2 regions of the Paenibacillus sp. LX16 genome follow, and region 2 is predicted to be linked to the other one. Evidence: a T-box and tRNA genes for the amino acid it is inferred to sense, from the RefSeq annotation. Region 2 holds a T-box; the other holds one or more tRNA genes.
What was found. A T-box is a leader RNA that pairs with one kind of tRNA and senses whether it is charged. The one in region 2 lies ahead of ileS (isoleucine--tRNA ligase), so its partner is inferred to be a tRNA-Ile.
Positions count from the first base shown of each region.

Region 1: it encodes a tRNA-Ile, which carries the amino acid that the T-box ahead of ileS (isoleucine--tRNA ligase) is inferred to sense. The anticodon was not compared.

Region 1 covers NZ_CP141152.1:409,961-417,128, forward strand. The annotation lists rRNA gene T3H97_RS01760 (23S ribosomal RNA) at 1-2,763, shown strand, start outside; rRNA gene rrf (5S ribosomal RNA) at 2,915-3,031, shown strand; tRNA gene T3H97_RS01770 (tRNA-Ile) at 3,068-3,144, shown strand; tRNA gene T3H97_RS01775 (tRNA-Ala) at 3,167-3,242, shown strand; tRNA gene T3H97_RS01780 (tRNA-Asn) at 3,247-3,322, shown strand; tRNA gene T3H97_RS01785 (tRNA-Met) at 3,358-3,431, shown strand; tRNA gene T3H97_RS01790 (tRNA-Ser) at 3,435-3,526, shown strand; tRNA gene T3H97_RS01795 (tRNA-Glu) at 3,559-3,630, shown strand; tRNA gene T3H97_RS01800 (tRNA-Val) at 3,637-3,712, shown strand; tRNA gene T3H97_RS01805 (tRNA-Met) at 3,743-3,816, shown strand; tRNA gene T3H97_RS01810 (tRNA-Asp) at 3,842-3,918, shown strand; tRNA gene T3H97_RS01815 (tRNA-Phe) at 3,984-4,056, shown strand; tRNA gene T3H97_RS01820 (tRNA-Thr) at 4,083-4,158, shown strand; tRNA gene T3H97_RS01825 (tRNA-Tyr) at 4,163-4,248, shown strand; tRNA gene T3H97_RS01830 (tRNA-His) at 4,268-4,340, shown strand; tRNA gene T3H97_RS01835 (tRNA-Gln) at 4,358-4,432, shown strand; tRNA gene T3H97_RS01840 (tRNA-Lys) at 4,437-4,512, shown strand; tRNA gene T3H97_RS01845 (tRNA-Leu) at 4,527-4,614, shown strand; tRNA gene T3H97_RS01850 (tRNA-Gly) at 4,621-4,695, shown strand; tRNA gene T3H97_RS01855 (tRNA-Cys) at 4,706-4,776, shown strand; tRNA gene T3H97_RS01860 (tRNA-Arg) at 4,803-4,879, shown strand; tRNA gene T3H97_RS01865 (tRNA-Pro) at 4,903-4,976, shown strand; tRNA gene T3H97_RS01870 (tRNA-Gly) at 4,986-5,056, shown strand; gene T3H97_RS01875 (PAS domain-containing sensor histidine kinase) at 5,260-6,363, opposite strand; gene T3H97_RS01880 (response regulator) at 6,356-7,009, opposite strand; gene T3H97_RS01885 (GAF domain-containing protein) at 7,153-7,168, opposite strand, start outside.
Region 2 covers NZ_CP141152.1:3,774,089-3,781,256, reverse strand. The annotation lists gene pgeF (peptidoglycan editing factor PgeF) at 1-427, shown strand, start outside; gene T3H97_RS16835 (YggS family pyridoxal phosphate-dependent enzyme) at 436-1,137, shown strand; gene T3H97_RS16830 (cell division protein SepF) at 1,128-1,580, shown strand; gene T3H97_RS16825 (YggT family protein) at 1,588-1,845, shown strand; gene T3H97_RS16820 (YlmH family RNA-binding protein) at 1,854-2,636, shown strand; gene T3H97_RS16815 (DivIVA domain-containing protein) at 2,809-3,318, shown strand; T-box leader at 3,487-3,767, shown strand; gene ileS (isoleucine--tRNA ligase) at 3,847-6,936, shown strand; gene T3H97_RS16805 (DUF5665 domain-containing protein) at 7,077-7,168, shown strand, end outside.

The DNA.
Region 1 (7,168 bases), 2.5 Mb from region 2:
CATAGGCAGAATAGAGGCAGACCAGGGGAACTGAAACATCTAAGTACCCTGAGGAAGAGAAAACAATAGTGATTCCGTCAGTAGCGGCGAGCGAACGCGGATTAGCCCAAACCAAGGAGCTTGCTCCTTGGGGTTGTGGGACGTCTCACATGGAGTTACAAAGGAACCGGTTAGATGAAGAGGTCTGGAAAGGCCCGCCAGAGAAGGTAAAAGCCCTGTAGTTCAAAACTTGTTCTCTCCGAGACGGATCCCGAGTAGTGCGGGGCACGTGAAACCCCGTATGAATCCGGCAGGACCATCTGCCAAGGCTAAATACTCCCTGGCGACCGATAGTGAAGCAGTACCGTGAGGGAAAGGTGAAAAGCACCCCGGAAGGGGAGTGAAATAGATCCTGAAACCGTGTGCTTACAAGAAGTCAGAGCCCGATCTATGGGTGATGGCGTGCCTTTTGTAGAATGAACCGGCGAGTTACGTTCCCGTGCAAGGTTAAGGTGAAGAGCTGAAGCCGCAGCGAAAGCGAGTCTGAATAGGGCGAATGAGTACGTGGACGTAGACCCGAAACCGGGTGATCTACCCCTGTCCAGGGTGAAGGTGCGGTAACACGCACTGGAGGCCCGAACCCACGCATGTTGAAAAATGCGGGGATGAGGTGGGGGTAGCGGAGAAATTCCAATCGAACCCGGAGATAGCTGGTTCTCCCCGAAATAGCTTTAGGGCTAGCCTCGGAAAAAAGAATCGTGGAGGTAGAGCACTGATTGGGTGCGGGGCCCGCAAGGGTTACCAAGCTCAGTCAAACTCCGAATGCCATAGATTTAGTTCCGGGAGTCAGACAGTGAGTGCTAAGATCCATTGTCGAAAGGGAAACAGCCCAGACCATCAGCTAAGGTCCCCAAGTGTGTGTTAAGTGGGAAAGGATGTGGAGTTGCACAGACAACCAGGATGTTGGCTTAGAAGCAGCCACCATTGAAAGAGTGCGTAATAGCTCACTGGTCGAGTGACTCTGCGCCGAAAATGTAACGGGGCTAAACACACCACCGAAGCTATGGCTTGATGCTTGCATCAGGGGTAGGGGAGCGTTGAATGCGGGTTGAAGGTGTACCGTAAGGAGCGCTGGACTGCATTCAAGTGAGAATGCCGGTATGAGTAACGAAAAGATCTGTGAGAATCAGATCCGCCGAAAGCCTAAGGGTTCCTGAGGAAGGTTCGTCCGCTCAGGGTAAGTCGGGACCTAAGGCGAGGCCGATAGGCGTAGTCGAAGGACAACAGGTCGAAATTCCTGTACCACCGTAATCCGTTATGAGCAATGGGGTGACGCAGTAGGGTAGTGACGCGGACTGATGGATGTCCGTCTAAGCAGTGAGGCTGATGTGTAGGCAAATCCGCACATCGTTAAGGCTGGGCTGTGATGGGGAGCGAAAATTATAGTAGCGAAGGTCATGATCTCAGACTGCCAAGAAAAGCCTCTAGCCAGGAGAAGGTGCCCGTACCGCAAACCGACACAGGTAGGCGAGAAGAGAATTCTAAGGCGCGCGGAAGAACTCTCGTTAAGGAACTCGGCAAAATGACCCCGTAACTTCGGGAGAAGGGGTGCCTCGGTAGGGTGAATAGCCCGAGGGGGCCGCAGTGAAAAGGCCCAAGCGACTGTTTAGCAAAAACACAGGTCTGTGCGAAGCCGCAAGGCGAAGTATACGGGCTGACGCCTGCCCGGTGCTGGAAGGTTAAGGGGAGTGGTAAGCCCTTCGGGGCGAAGCTATGAACCGAAGCCCCAGTAAACGGCGGCCGTAACTATAACGGTCCTAAGGTAGCGAAATTCCTTGTCAGGTAAATTCTGACCCGCACGAATGGCGTAACGACTTGGGCGCTGTCTCAACGAGAGATCCGGTGAAATTTTAATACCTGTGAAGATGCAGGTTACCCGCGACAAGACGGAAAGACCCCATGGAGCTTTACTGCAGCTTGATATTGAATTTGGGTACGATCTGTACAGGATAGGTGGGAGCCGTAGAATCTTGAGCGCCAGCTTGAGAGGAGGCATCCTTGGGATACCACCCTGATCGTATCTAGGTTCTAACTTGGTACCGTAATCCGGTGCGAGGACAGTGTCAGGTGGGCAGTTTGACTGGGGCGGTCGCCTCCTAAAGAGTAACGGAGGCGCCCCAAGGTTCCCTCAGAATGGTTGGAAATCATTCGAAGAGTGCAAAGGCAGAAGGGAGCTTGACTGCGAGACCTACAAGTCGAGCAGGGACGAAAGTCGGGCTTAGTGATCCGGTGGTACCGCATGGAAGGGCCATCGCTCAACGGATAAAAGCTACCCTGGGGATAACAGGCTTATCTCCCCCAAGAGTCCACATCGACGGGGAGGTTTGGCACCTCGATGTCGGCTCATCGCATCCTGGGGCTGAAGTAGGTCCCAAGGGTTGGGCTGTTCGCCCATTAAAGCGGTACGCGAGCTGGGTTCAGAACGTCGTGAGACAGTTCGGTCCCTATCTGTCGTGGGCGTAGGAAATTTGAGAGGAGCTGTCCTTAGTACGAGAGGACCGGGATGGACGTACCGCTGGTGTACCAGTTGTTCCGCCAGGAGCACCGCTGGGTAGCTATGTACGGAAGGGATAAGCGCTGAAAGCATCTAAGCGTGAAGCCCCCCTCAAGATGAGATTTCCCAGTATGTAAGACCCCTTGAAGACGACGAGGTAGATAGGTTGGGGGTGGAAGTGCAGTAATGCATGGAGCTGACCAATACTAATCGGTCGAGGGCTTATCCTAAAATAAAACGTAAATGAGTTTCGGATCCAGTTTTCAGGGTGTAACCTTGAAGGTATGTACAAGTGACATACAACAAGCGCATGGCTATTCATTCACACGATAAGTGATGAACCGAATAACCGTACGGAAGAATTTGCATAGCAAATTCATGTTTGGTGGCGATAGCGGAGGGGTTCCACACGTACCCATCCCGAACACGACCGTTAAGCCCTCCAGCGCCGATGGTACTTGGACCGCAGGGTCCTGGGAGAGTAGGACGTCGCCAAGCGATATCCTTTAGAGGATGATAAAGATTTACATGTTAGGGCCTTTAGCTCAGCTGGTTAGAGCGCACCCCTGATAAGGGTGAGGTCGGTGGTTCGAGTCCACTAAGGCCCACCACTTCTAGAATAACAAAAAGATTGGGGCCATAGCTCAGCTGGGAGAGCGCCTGCCTTGCACGCAGGAGGTCAGCGGTTCGATCCCGCTTGGCTCCACCAATATTCCCTGATAGCTCAGTTGGTAGAGCACTCGACTGTTAATCGAGTTGTCACAGGTTCGAGTCCTGTTCGGGGAGCCATATTTTGAATATTTCTGACTTTTATATATTAAGGTGGCGGCGTAGCTCAGCTGGCTAGAGCGTACGGTTCATACCCGTGAGGTCGGGGGTTCGATCCCCTCTGCCGCTACTCGGAGAGATACCCAAGTGGCTATAAGGGGACCCTCTGCTAAGGGGTTAGACTGCGAAAGTGGTGCGAGGGTTCGAATCCCTCTCTCTCCGCCATCAATTTATTGAGACCAGGACTTATTTTGCAAGGCCCGTTGGTCAAGGGGTTAAGACACCTCCCTTTCACGGAGGTAACAGGGGTTCGAATCCCCTACGGGTCATAATATGGAGGCTTAGCTCAGCTGGGAGAGCATCTGCCTTACAAGCAGAGGGTCGGGGGTTCGATCCCCTCAGCCTCCACCATAAGAAAATTTGAGAAATGCTTTTTAATGTCGCGGGGTGGAGCAGTTCGGTAGCTCGTCGGGCTCATAACCCGAAGGTCGTAGGTTCAAATCCTGCCCCCGCAATTAATTTCCTATTGGAAATGCCTCTGGAACTGTGGTGTAGAGGCCTAACATGCCTGCCTGTCACGCAGGAGATCGCGGGTTCGAATCCCGTCAGTTCCGCCATTTTAACTCCATATATAATTGGCATATATAGTGCGGTTATATGATGTAGTAATAAAATAAAATATGGCTCGGTAGCTCAGTCGGTAGAGCAGAGGACTGAAAATCCTCGTGTCGGCGGTTCGATTCCGTCCCGAGCCACCTTTCAAGTGGGAAATGAGTAATGTGCCGGTGTAGCTCAACTGGTAGAGCAACTGACTTGTAATCAGTAGGTTGGGGGTTCAAGTCCTCTCGCCGGCACCATTTTGGAGGATTAGCGAAGTGGCCAAACGCATCAGACTGTAAATCTGCTCCCTTACGGGTTCGGTGGTTCGAATCCATCATCCTCCACCAGTCTTTTCATAATCATATGGCGGTCGTGGCGAAGTGGTTAACGCACCGGACTGTGACTCCGGCATTCGTGGGTTCAAGCCCCATCGGCCGCCCTTTATTCTTAATCTATTGGGGATTAGCCAAGCGGTAAGGCAACGGACTTTGACTCCGTCATGCATAGGTTCAAATCCTATATCCCCAGCCATTAAGAGCCATTAGCTCAGTTGGTAGAGCACCTGACTTTTAATCAGGGTGTCGAAGGTTCGAGTCCTTCATGGCTCACCATTTATAATTATTTTGCGGTCGTGGCGGAATTGGCAGACGCGCACGGTTCAGGTCCGTGTGGGCTAACCCCCCGTGGAGGTTCGAGTCCTCTCGACCGCACCATATTTTGCGGACGTGGCTCAGCGGTAGAGCATCGCCTTGCCAAGGCGAGGGTCGCGGGTTCGATTCCCGTCGTCCGCTCCATTATCCATACGGCGCCATAGCCAAGTGGTAAGGCAAAGCTCTGCAAAAGCTTCATCCCCAGTTCAAATCTGGGTGGCGCCTTGACTACTCATTATGGAATTTAATATGCGCCCTTAGCTCAGCTGGATAGAGCGTTTGACTACGAATCAAAAGGCCGGGAGTTCGAATCTCTCAGGGCGCGCCATTTCTTAAAAAAATGTATAATGTCGGGATGTAGCTCAGCTTGGTAGAGCACCTGGTTTGGGACCAGGGGGTCGCATGTTCAAATCGTGTCATCCCGATACTGTTTTGCGGGTGTAGTTCAATGGTAGAACTCCAGCCTTCCAAGCTGGTAGCGTGGGTTCGATTCCCATCACCCGCTTTTTGCTATAGCGGATTCTTGTTGCCTCAGTGGTGACACCTTATAAATAAAGAGAGCCTGTCTGGGGACAGAGCTCTCTCTTTTTTTTGTATTTATCCTCATGTAATCCACAATGTGTTGATTATCCATAATCTTCGGTATCGGTGTATATCGTTCTGATCATACAACTGGTATACACCGATAACCGATCTAGTGGACAGTTTTTACACGGGAATGGTCAGCTGGATGGAGGTTCCCTCATCTGGAGCAGAGCTCATGCTCATAAATCCCCCTACCCCTCTAGCTCGTTCTTCCATACTGAACAATCCAACTCCCTCTCCTTGGGAATTTCCAGAGAATCCAATGCCCTCATCCCGAATGGTCACTTGTATCATTTCATTTTGATCCTCAACGTCGACATATGCCTCCGCTACATCTGCGTATTTGGCTACATTCGTCAATGCCTCCTGTACAATCCGATAAATTGCTATTTCCTTACGAATATCAAGGCGTTTACGTAGAGTGCATTGAAAATGCACCTCAATCCCGTAATGAGAACAGAAGTTTTCGATATAGGTTCTTAAGGCTGGGACGACACCCAAATCATCCAGAACTGAGGGACGGAGTTCCCACGCTAGACCACGAACATCTTTGATGATGTCGGTCACCTGCGAACGAAGACTCTCCAGAGCTGCACTAGGTTGTTCGGCAAGTTGGCTATCTAATTGAATAATAAGTGAAAACAGGCTTTGTCCTATCCCGTCATGCAGCTCTCTTGAAAAACGTTTGCGTTCTTCTTCCTGTATTTGCATGACTTGCGTCATCATAGATTGGAGTTCTGCTTCTACTTTCTTCAGTTTAGTGACTTCATTGCGGATCGCTAAGTACTGATAGGGTTTACCTTCCTCGTCCATAAACGGAACGATCGTAGTATTCACCCAGTAGTAGCTGTTATCTTTAGCACGATTACGTATTTCTCCTTGCCATACCTCACCTGAACGGATCGTAGTCCACAGGTTTTTCATGAAGGCAGAGGTATGATAGCCTGAATTAATAAGACGATGATCCTGACCGATCAGCTCTTCACGACTGTATTGCGAAATCTCACAGAACTTGTCGTTTACGTACTGAATAGTACCTCGATGATCGGTCAAAGCAACGATGGAAGACGTATCTAGAGCAAATTTCAGATTGGATAGTTGGTGGAGTGAGTTACGCAGCGCATGAAGAAAAGGGGATTCTGGTATATAAATTTCCAGATCATTCAGCAGTTTATCGGTTGATTCACCAAAGGCATGCTGCAGTAAAGGGTTAGAAGGTTCATTCATAATGGAGCAGCCCCTTTTTTAGTGCGAATTTGACTAGCTCAGGTCGTGTTTTCAAGTTAAGCTTCTCCATAAGATTACTTTTATGGGATTCTACGGTTTTGACGCTAATCACCAGGTGCTCGGCAATTTCCTTGTTGGCATATCCTTTGGCTACCCACGATAGAATCTCTTTTTCCCGCTCAGACAAGGATTCATAGGGTCCGGCTATGCCTTCCTGTTTGATTTTGTCCAGATATTCACTCATCAGTCGTTTGGTTGCATTTGGGTACAAATAGGCACTACCTTCGGCCACAGACTGGATGGCAGCGAGTAACTCCTCATGAGGTGCGCTTTTTAAAATATATCCGGATGCTCCAGCCTGAATGGCTCGGAACAGATATTCTTCATCGTCATGCATCGTTAAAATAAGGACTTCTGTATCGGGCAACTGTTTTTTTAATTCAGTGGTTGCCGTGAGACCATCTTTGCCAGGTGGCATGCTAAAATCCATGAGTACAACATTAGGTTGTAGCTCTACTGCCTTGCGGATCGCCTCATCCCCGTCTGCTGCATCTCCTACGACCTTAATACCATTTTTGCCGTCCAATAGGGCCATGAGGCCAGAACGTACGACAACATGATCATCCACTACTAGTATACGAATCAATTTGTCATCCCCTCGAACGGTAAACAAACCGTGCGTTTTGTCATAATCATAGCAAATTTTAGGGATTTCAATCAACAAAGATAGTTAGGGACAGCCATATCAAGTATTTTATGAGTTTTATTATCTACAGTAACATTGTTGATCTATGGAGTGAGAGGG
Region 2 (7,168 bases):
GATTGGGTTGGCGCATGCAGGCTGGAAGGGAACCGTTGCGGAAATTGCATTGAAAATGGTACAGACCATGCAGAACGAATATGGATCTCAGTCGTCCGATCTGCTAGCAGCTATCGGTCCTTCCATTGGTTCTGAATCCTATGAGGTGGATGAGCACGTGATGAGCCAAATTCGGGTTTTGGAGCATGATTGCCCGGGTAATGATAAATGGGAAGGTTCTGTTTACTTCCCATTAGCCGATGGAAAAACACTACTTGACTTGAAACAATGCAATCGACACATTATGATGAAAGCAGGAATATTGCCGAGCCATATCGAATGTACTACCTTATGCACGAGCAGCCGTAGCGATTTGTTTTTTTCATATCGCAAGGAAGATGGCGTTACAGGAAGAATGGCGAGCTGGATTGGTCTGGAAGAGAGGTGAGTCCTCCCGTGTCTTTGGAGGAACGAATTAAAGAAGTGAATGCCCGTGTAGAAGCGGCATGTGCCCGTAGCGGACGTTCGCGTGATGAAGTTAATGTGATCGCTGTCACGAAATATGTTTCGACGGCGACAATGACATCTGTATTGGATAGCAACTTGGAGCATGTGGGCGAAAATCGCTGGCAGGATGCTGCGGATAAATGGAGCAAGTTGGGTGACCGGGGAACGTGGCATTTTATTGGTCATCTCCAAACGAATAAGGTTAAAGATGTGATTGGAAAATTTAAATTTATACATTCGCTTGACCGATTATCTCTCGCTCAGGAATTGGACAAGAAGGCAGCAGCTCTGGGGCTGCGAGTTAAAGCTTTTGTGCAAGTCAATATTTCTGGGGAAATGTCCAAATATGGCTTGTCCCCTGAGGCGGTTGTTCTCTTCTTGGAACAAATTCGCGAGCTGGAGCATGTGGACGTGATTGGCTTGATGACGATGGCTCCTCATGAGGAAGACCCGGAAAAAACTCGGCCTGTGTTTCGGGGATTACGGGAATTACGGGATAGGTTAAATGGACAAGCCTTGACTAGAGAACCCATCGTTCACTTGTCTATGGGGATGTCCAATGATTTTGAAGTGGCGGTTGAAGAAGGAGCGACCTGGCTGCGGCTTGGTTCCGTACTGGTCGGACGAGAGGAGGATTTCCATTGGGCGTAATGAATAAGTTCATGAACTTTCTGGGGCTTCAGGAAGAAGAGGAAGTTATAGAGCGAGAGGTTATGAATACGCCGGAAGATCAAGAAATTGAAACCCCAAGCTTTGATAAACGTAAGAACCAGAAGGGCACTAATATTGTCAGCATCCATTCACAGAAAAATGTGAAAGTTGTCCTGTATGAGCCGCGTTCTTATGATGAAGCACAGGAAATTGCCGACCATATCCGTTCCCATCGCACCGTCGTAGTCAATTTGCAACGAATTCGCAAGGATCAGGCGCTACGCATTATTGATTTTTTGAGTGGTACTGTGTATGCACTGGGTGGTGGTATTTCCAAGGTCGGGAACAATATTTTTCTGTGTACACCAGATACGGTTGAGATTCAAGGCTCTATTACGGAAATACTGGCTGACACTGAACAAGAACTTAACAGAATGAGGTGAACTTTTCTTGATCGAGGTAATTTACTGGCTATTTCAGATTTATTCGTACATGATCATTGCATATGTTCTGCTGTCATGGCTTCCTAATGCCAGAGAGAGTGTGATTGGTGATTTACTTGCCAAGTTTGTGGAGCCGTATTTGTCTCCTTTTCGCAGGTTTATACCGCCAATCTTCGGGATGATTGATATTTCTCCCATCGTTGCGCTGATCGCTCTGCGTTTTGCGTCATACGGTTTGATTTCTTTAATTGGTAATCTCGTCTAGGAGGAGTTATGCGAACTGAGATTTATGAGCATTTTCACCCGGATGAACGGGATTATGTGGATCGCGCTTCCGAATGGATCAGTCATGCGGGAGCTTATCATGAGCAGAAGCTGACTGATTTTTTGGACCCGCGCCAGCAGTACATATTGGAGACACTTGCTTCGAAGGAAGACAAGGTCACGATTAGGATTGATGGAGGATACATGGCTTCAGAACGAAAGCGGGCGCTTATTGCGCCCGATTATTCGTATTTGGACGGTGAGGAGATGGGGATTCAGGTCCTTTCCATCACATCTGACGATCATAAAATAGGTACCCTTGAGCACGGTGACTATCTAGGTGCCCTACTGGGGCTTGGAATCAAACGTGGGAAAATCGGGGACATTCATGTACTTGATGATGGGTGCCATGTATTGGTAGCTTCAGAGATCGGTGATTTTATGACAATGCATTTGCAGCAGGTACATCGTGTTCATGTATGGACAGAACTGTTGCCTGTAGCGAGTCTGCGAACGAAGGAAGTTGCATTAGAGGTGCTAGATCTGACGGTCGCTTCTTTGCGCCTGGACGGTATTGCCAGCGACGTGTACAAGCTAAGCCGCAGTAAAATATTAACACCGATTCGGGCGGGACGGTGCCGGGTAAATTGGAAGGTGGAGGAGAATCCATCCACTCCACTTAAAGCTGGGGACGTTATTTCCATGCAGGGTTTTGGGCGTTTCAAAGTGCTTGAAACAGACGGGATGACAAAAAAGGGAAGATTCCGTGTCAAAATTGGTAAGTTTGTATAGCTGTAGGCAGGAATCACGAGCTTTCTGTCGAAAGAATTAAGCTATAGCGAAGAACTGGAACGATTTTGCTCTGTACAGTATTCACAAAACGGGGTATGATGACCGATAGATGATAGTGAGCGTCGTGACGCGGAAAATGTATTTTTTGTCAATCTTATAGGAGGTGGACGGCATGCCATTAACGCCATTGGATATACATAACAAGGAATTTGCCCGCCGGCTTCGCGGTTATGATGAGGATCAGGTTAATGAATTTTTGGATCAGGTGATCAAAGATTACGAGGGCGTTATTCGTGAAAATAAAGAACTGAGCACTGAGTTGTTGAACGTCCAGGAGAAGCTCGATCATTTCGCGACGATTGAGGATACGTTGAGTAAGACTATTATCGTGGCGCAGGAAGCGGCTGATGAAGTTCGTAACAACGCCAAGAAAGAATCCCAACTGATCGTGAAGGAAGCGGAAAAAAATGCGGACCGTATTGTGAACGAAGCATTGTCCAAATCCCGCAAGATCGCGTTGGAGGTTGAAGAACTGAAGAAGCAGGCATCGATTTACCGAGCACGGTTTCGTACACTAGTGGAAGCACAGCTCGACTTGTTGAGCCAAGACGGCTGGGAAGCACTTGAAAACCGGGAACGCGAAGTACTGGAGCGCGAGCGTGAGATGAAAGAAATTTACTAATTTCATTTTTGACAAGCTTTTATCAGGTTTTGTTAGGGTTGACTTTTATCTTTAAACAGGCTATAACTGTAAATACTATACTGAATTCAATGATTATCCGTCTGTCGGCTGATGGTTGTTATTCAAGGCAACGATGTTGCTGATTTAATATTCGATGAATTTAACATGTTTAATTCGTTGATGGGAACGAGTACGTCATGATTTGTCCCTCAGAGAGTTGGCCTTTCGGTGCAAGCCAACGTTCAGAACATGACCGAAGATCCTCCCGGAGAAGTGAGCTGAAGCGCTTAAGATTTATGGCGTGTGTAAGCAATCACCGTTTGCCATGCGTTATAATGGCGCCCTGCTGAGTTGAGTGGGGCTCAGAGAGCCGTGATGAGACTGTATTTTTAAAATGGTCTGTTTTTACGGAATCAGGGTGGTAACGCGAGCACAGTCTCGTCCCTTTACAGGGATGGGGCTTTTTTTGTTGCTTTTTTTAGTAAATGCTAGGGAAATCAATGATGAGCAGAGAGGGAGTATGACAGTATGAACAGAGTGGATGTTAAAGAAAAAGCACGGTCCCGTGACCTGCGTATCCTGAGCAAATGGAAACAGGAGGACACATTCCGTAAATCTATCACAAATCGTGAAGGGAAGCCCAATTTTGTGTTTTATGAGGGTCCACCAACAGCTAACGGTAAACCGCATATCGGTCATATGCTGGGTCGTGTAATTAAGGATTTCGTCGGTCGCTATCAGACGATGAAGGGATACCGCGTCGTACGTAAGGCAGGCTGGGACACGCATGGCTTGCCGGTAGAATTGGGTGTACAAAAGCAGCTGGGAATCTCCCATAAACCTGAAATTGAAGAATATGGCGTTGAAAAGTTTATTAAAAAATGTAAGGCGAGCGTGTTTGAGTACGAGCAACAATGGCGTGATCTAACCGAAGCGATCGGATACTGGACAGACCTCGATAACCCGTACATTACATTGGATAATAACTATATCGAGAGCGTGTGGAACATTTTGGCGACAATTCATGAAAAAGATCTGCTGTATCGTGGTCATCGTGTGAGTCCGTATTGCCCGGATTGTCAGACGACGCTAAGTTCTCATGAAGTAGCGCAGGGCTACAAAGATGTGAAGGATCTGAGTGCCACGGCTAAATTCAAGTTGCATAGCAGTGGTGAATATGTACTGGCTTGGACCACAACACCTTGGACCTTGCCGAGTCACGTGGCGCTCGCCGTCAACCCTGAACTGGAATATGCACGTGTGAAGCAGGAAGACGGTGTATACATCGTTGCTAAAAATCTGGTTGAGGACGTAATTAAAGGCGATCATGAAGTGATTGGCACACTATCCGGTTCAGAACTGGTTGGCCAAACGTATACCCCGCCATTTACGTATTTTCAGGTTGAGAAGGGTAATCAGATTCTGGGTGCGAAGTTCGTAACAGACTCCAGCGGTACAGGTATCGTTCATATGGCTCCGGCGCATGGTGAGGATGATTACCGGGTATGTCGTGAAAATGGTGTTGAGTTCATCAACGTGGTGGATCTTCAAGGTAACTATGTAGAGGAAATCACTGATTTTGCAGGCCGTTTTGTAAAAGACTGTGATGTAGATATTGTTAAAATGCTGTCCGAAAAAGGCTTGCTGTACAGCAAGGAAAAATACGAGCATAGCTATCCGTTCTGCTGGCGCTGCGATACTCCATTATTGTACTATGCTATGGACAGCTGGTTTATCAAAACAACTGCGATCAAGGATCAATTGATTGCCAACAACAGCGAAGTCGAATGGTACCCGGGGCATATACGTGAAGGACGTTTTGGCAAGTTTTTGGAAGAATTGGTGGATTGGAACATCAGTCGCGATCGCTATTGGGGTACACCGCTAAACATCTGGGTTTGTGAGGAAACTGGAGAACAGTTCGCTCCACATAGTATTGCTGAATTGAGGGAACGTGCGATTGGCGATGTACCAGCAGACATCGAGCTGCACAAACCATATGTAGATGATATTAAGGTACGTAGCCAATGCGGTAAATACGAAATGACTCGTACACCGGAAGTAATCGACGTATGGTTCGATAGTGGCTCCATGCCGTTTGCACAGCATCATTATCCTTTTGAAAATAATGAAACGTTCGAGCAGCAATTTCCGGCAGATATGATCTGTGAAGGGATTGACCAGACTCGTGGCTGGTTCTATAGCTTGCTTGCGGTTTCGACTATGCTGACTGGCAAAGCTCCTTATAAAGCTGTCATGGCGACAGGCCATGTACTGGATGAGCAGGGGCAGAAAATGTCCAAATCCAAGGGTAATGTTATTGATCCGTGGGAAGTGATTGACGAGTACGGTACAGATGCTTTCCGCTGGGCATTACTGTCAGATAGTGCACCATGGAATAGCAAACGTTTTTCCAAAGGCATTGTAGGTGAGGCTAAATCGAAGCTGGTGGATACGCTTGTCAATACACACGCTTTTCTGACCTTGTATGCGGATATCGACGGATTTGATCCGGCACAGCATCCGTTCAAACCATCGGCTCATAAGTTGGATCGTTGGATTTTGTCCCGTCTGAACAGCCTGATTTTGGTAGTGGACAAAGCGCTGGCTGTAAATGACTTCCTGAACTCATCCAAAGCGATTGAGTCGTTTGTGGATGAGCTGAGCAACTGGTATATCCGTCGTTCACGCGACCGATTCTGGGGCAATGGTCTTACAGAAGATAAGCTGGATGCATACCGTACACTGACCGAAGTGCTGTTAACGACTGCCAAACTACTTGCGCCGTTTACACCACTGCTTGCAGAGGATATTTACCTCAACCTGAGCAACGGGGAAAGTGTTCATCTGGATGATTATCCGACTGCCAATGAGTCCTTGATCGATTTGGAACTGGAACGAGATATGGAAACGGCACGCCGTGTCGTCGAATTGGCGCGTAACGTCCGCAACGAAACGGGTTTGAAAACGCGTCAACCGTTGTCCGAGTTGATTCTGTCCATGGATCAGGATTTTGAACTGAGTGGCTATGAGGAAATCATCAAAGATGAGATTAACGTGAAGCATATTCATGTTGAGACGGACGATAGCGGCTTTGTAGATTTTACACTGAAACTGAATTTGAAAGTAGCAGGCAAGAAATACGGCAAAAATGTCGGTTTCCTACAAAACTTTTTCAAAGGAATGTCTGCTGAGGATACCCGTTCTGTTGTAGAAAAAGGAGTGTTAAACGTCGCTTCTCCAGAAGGTGAAGAGCTGCAAGTTACGGCCGAAGAACTGCTGGTGGAGAAAAAAGCGAAAGAAGGCTTCGCTTCTGCTTCCGGTTATGGCTTAACGGTAGCGTTGAACACAGACATTACGCCGGAGCTGGAGCAAGAGGGCTGGGTACGTGAAGTGGTTCGTGCGGTACAGGATTATCGTAAAAAACTGGATCTGCCGATTGAAAAATATGTGGCGTTGACGTTGGATGTAGATAACGAGCTGCGTCAGGCCATCGAAAGCTTTGACTCTGTGTTGCGTGAGAACGTATTGGTTACTACTGTGACATTTGGTCAAGCCGAACCGGCAGAACATGTGGAAGTGAACGGTAAAACCATCGGCGTTCATATTGGGGAATAATTACAAGCCCCCTGTCCCATAATACAATAACAGGCAGCATATAAAAACGAGCCTAAGCATCGGAAACGGGTTTTCTCCGTTACGTGCTTCGGCTCGTTTGCTGCGTTCAGGGCAGCCATGGGAAAAGGGGGATTGTGCATATGACGGCACGATCAAGACGTAGACAGGGAAGGAGTCTCCGAGGGGGCAACGGAGAAGGGGCTGCCATAGCCGCAGATAAAAGAAAAACAGG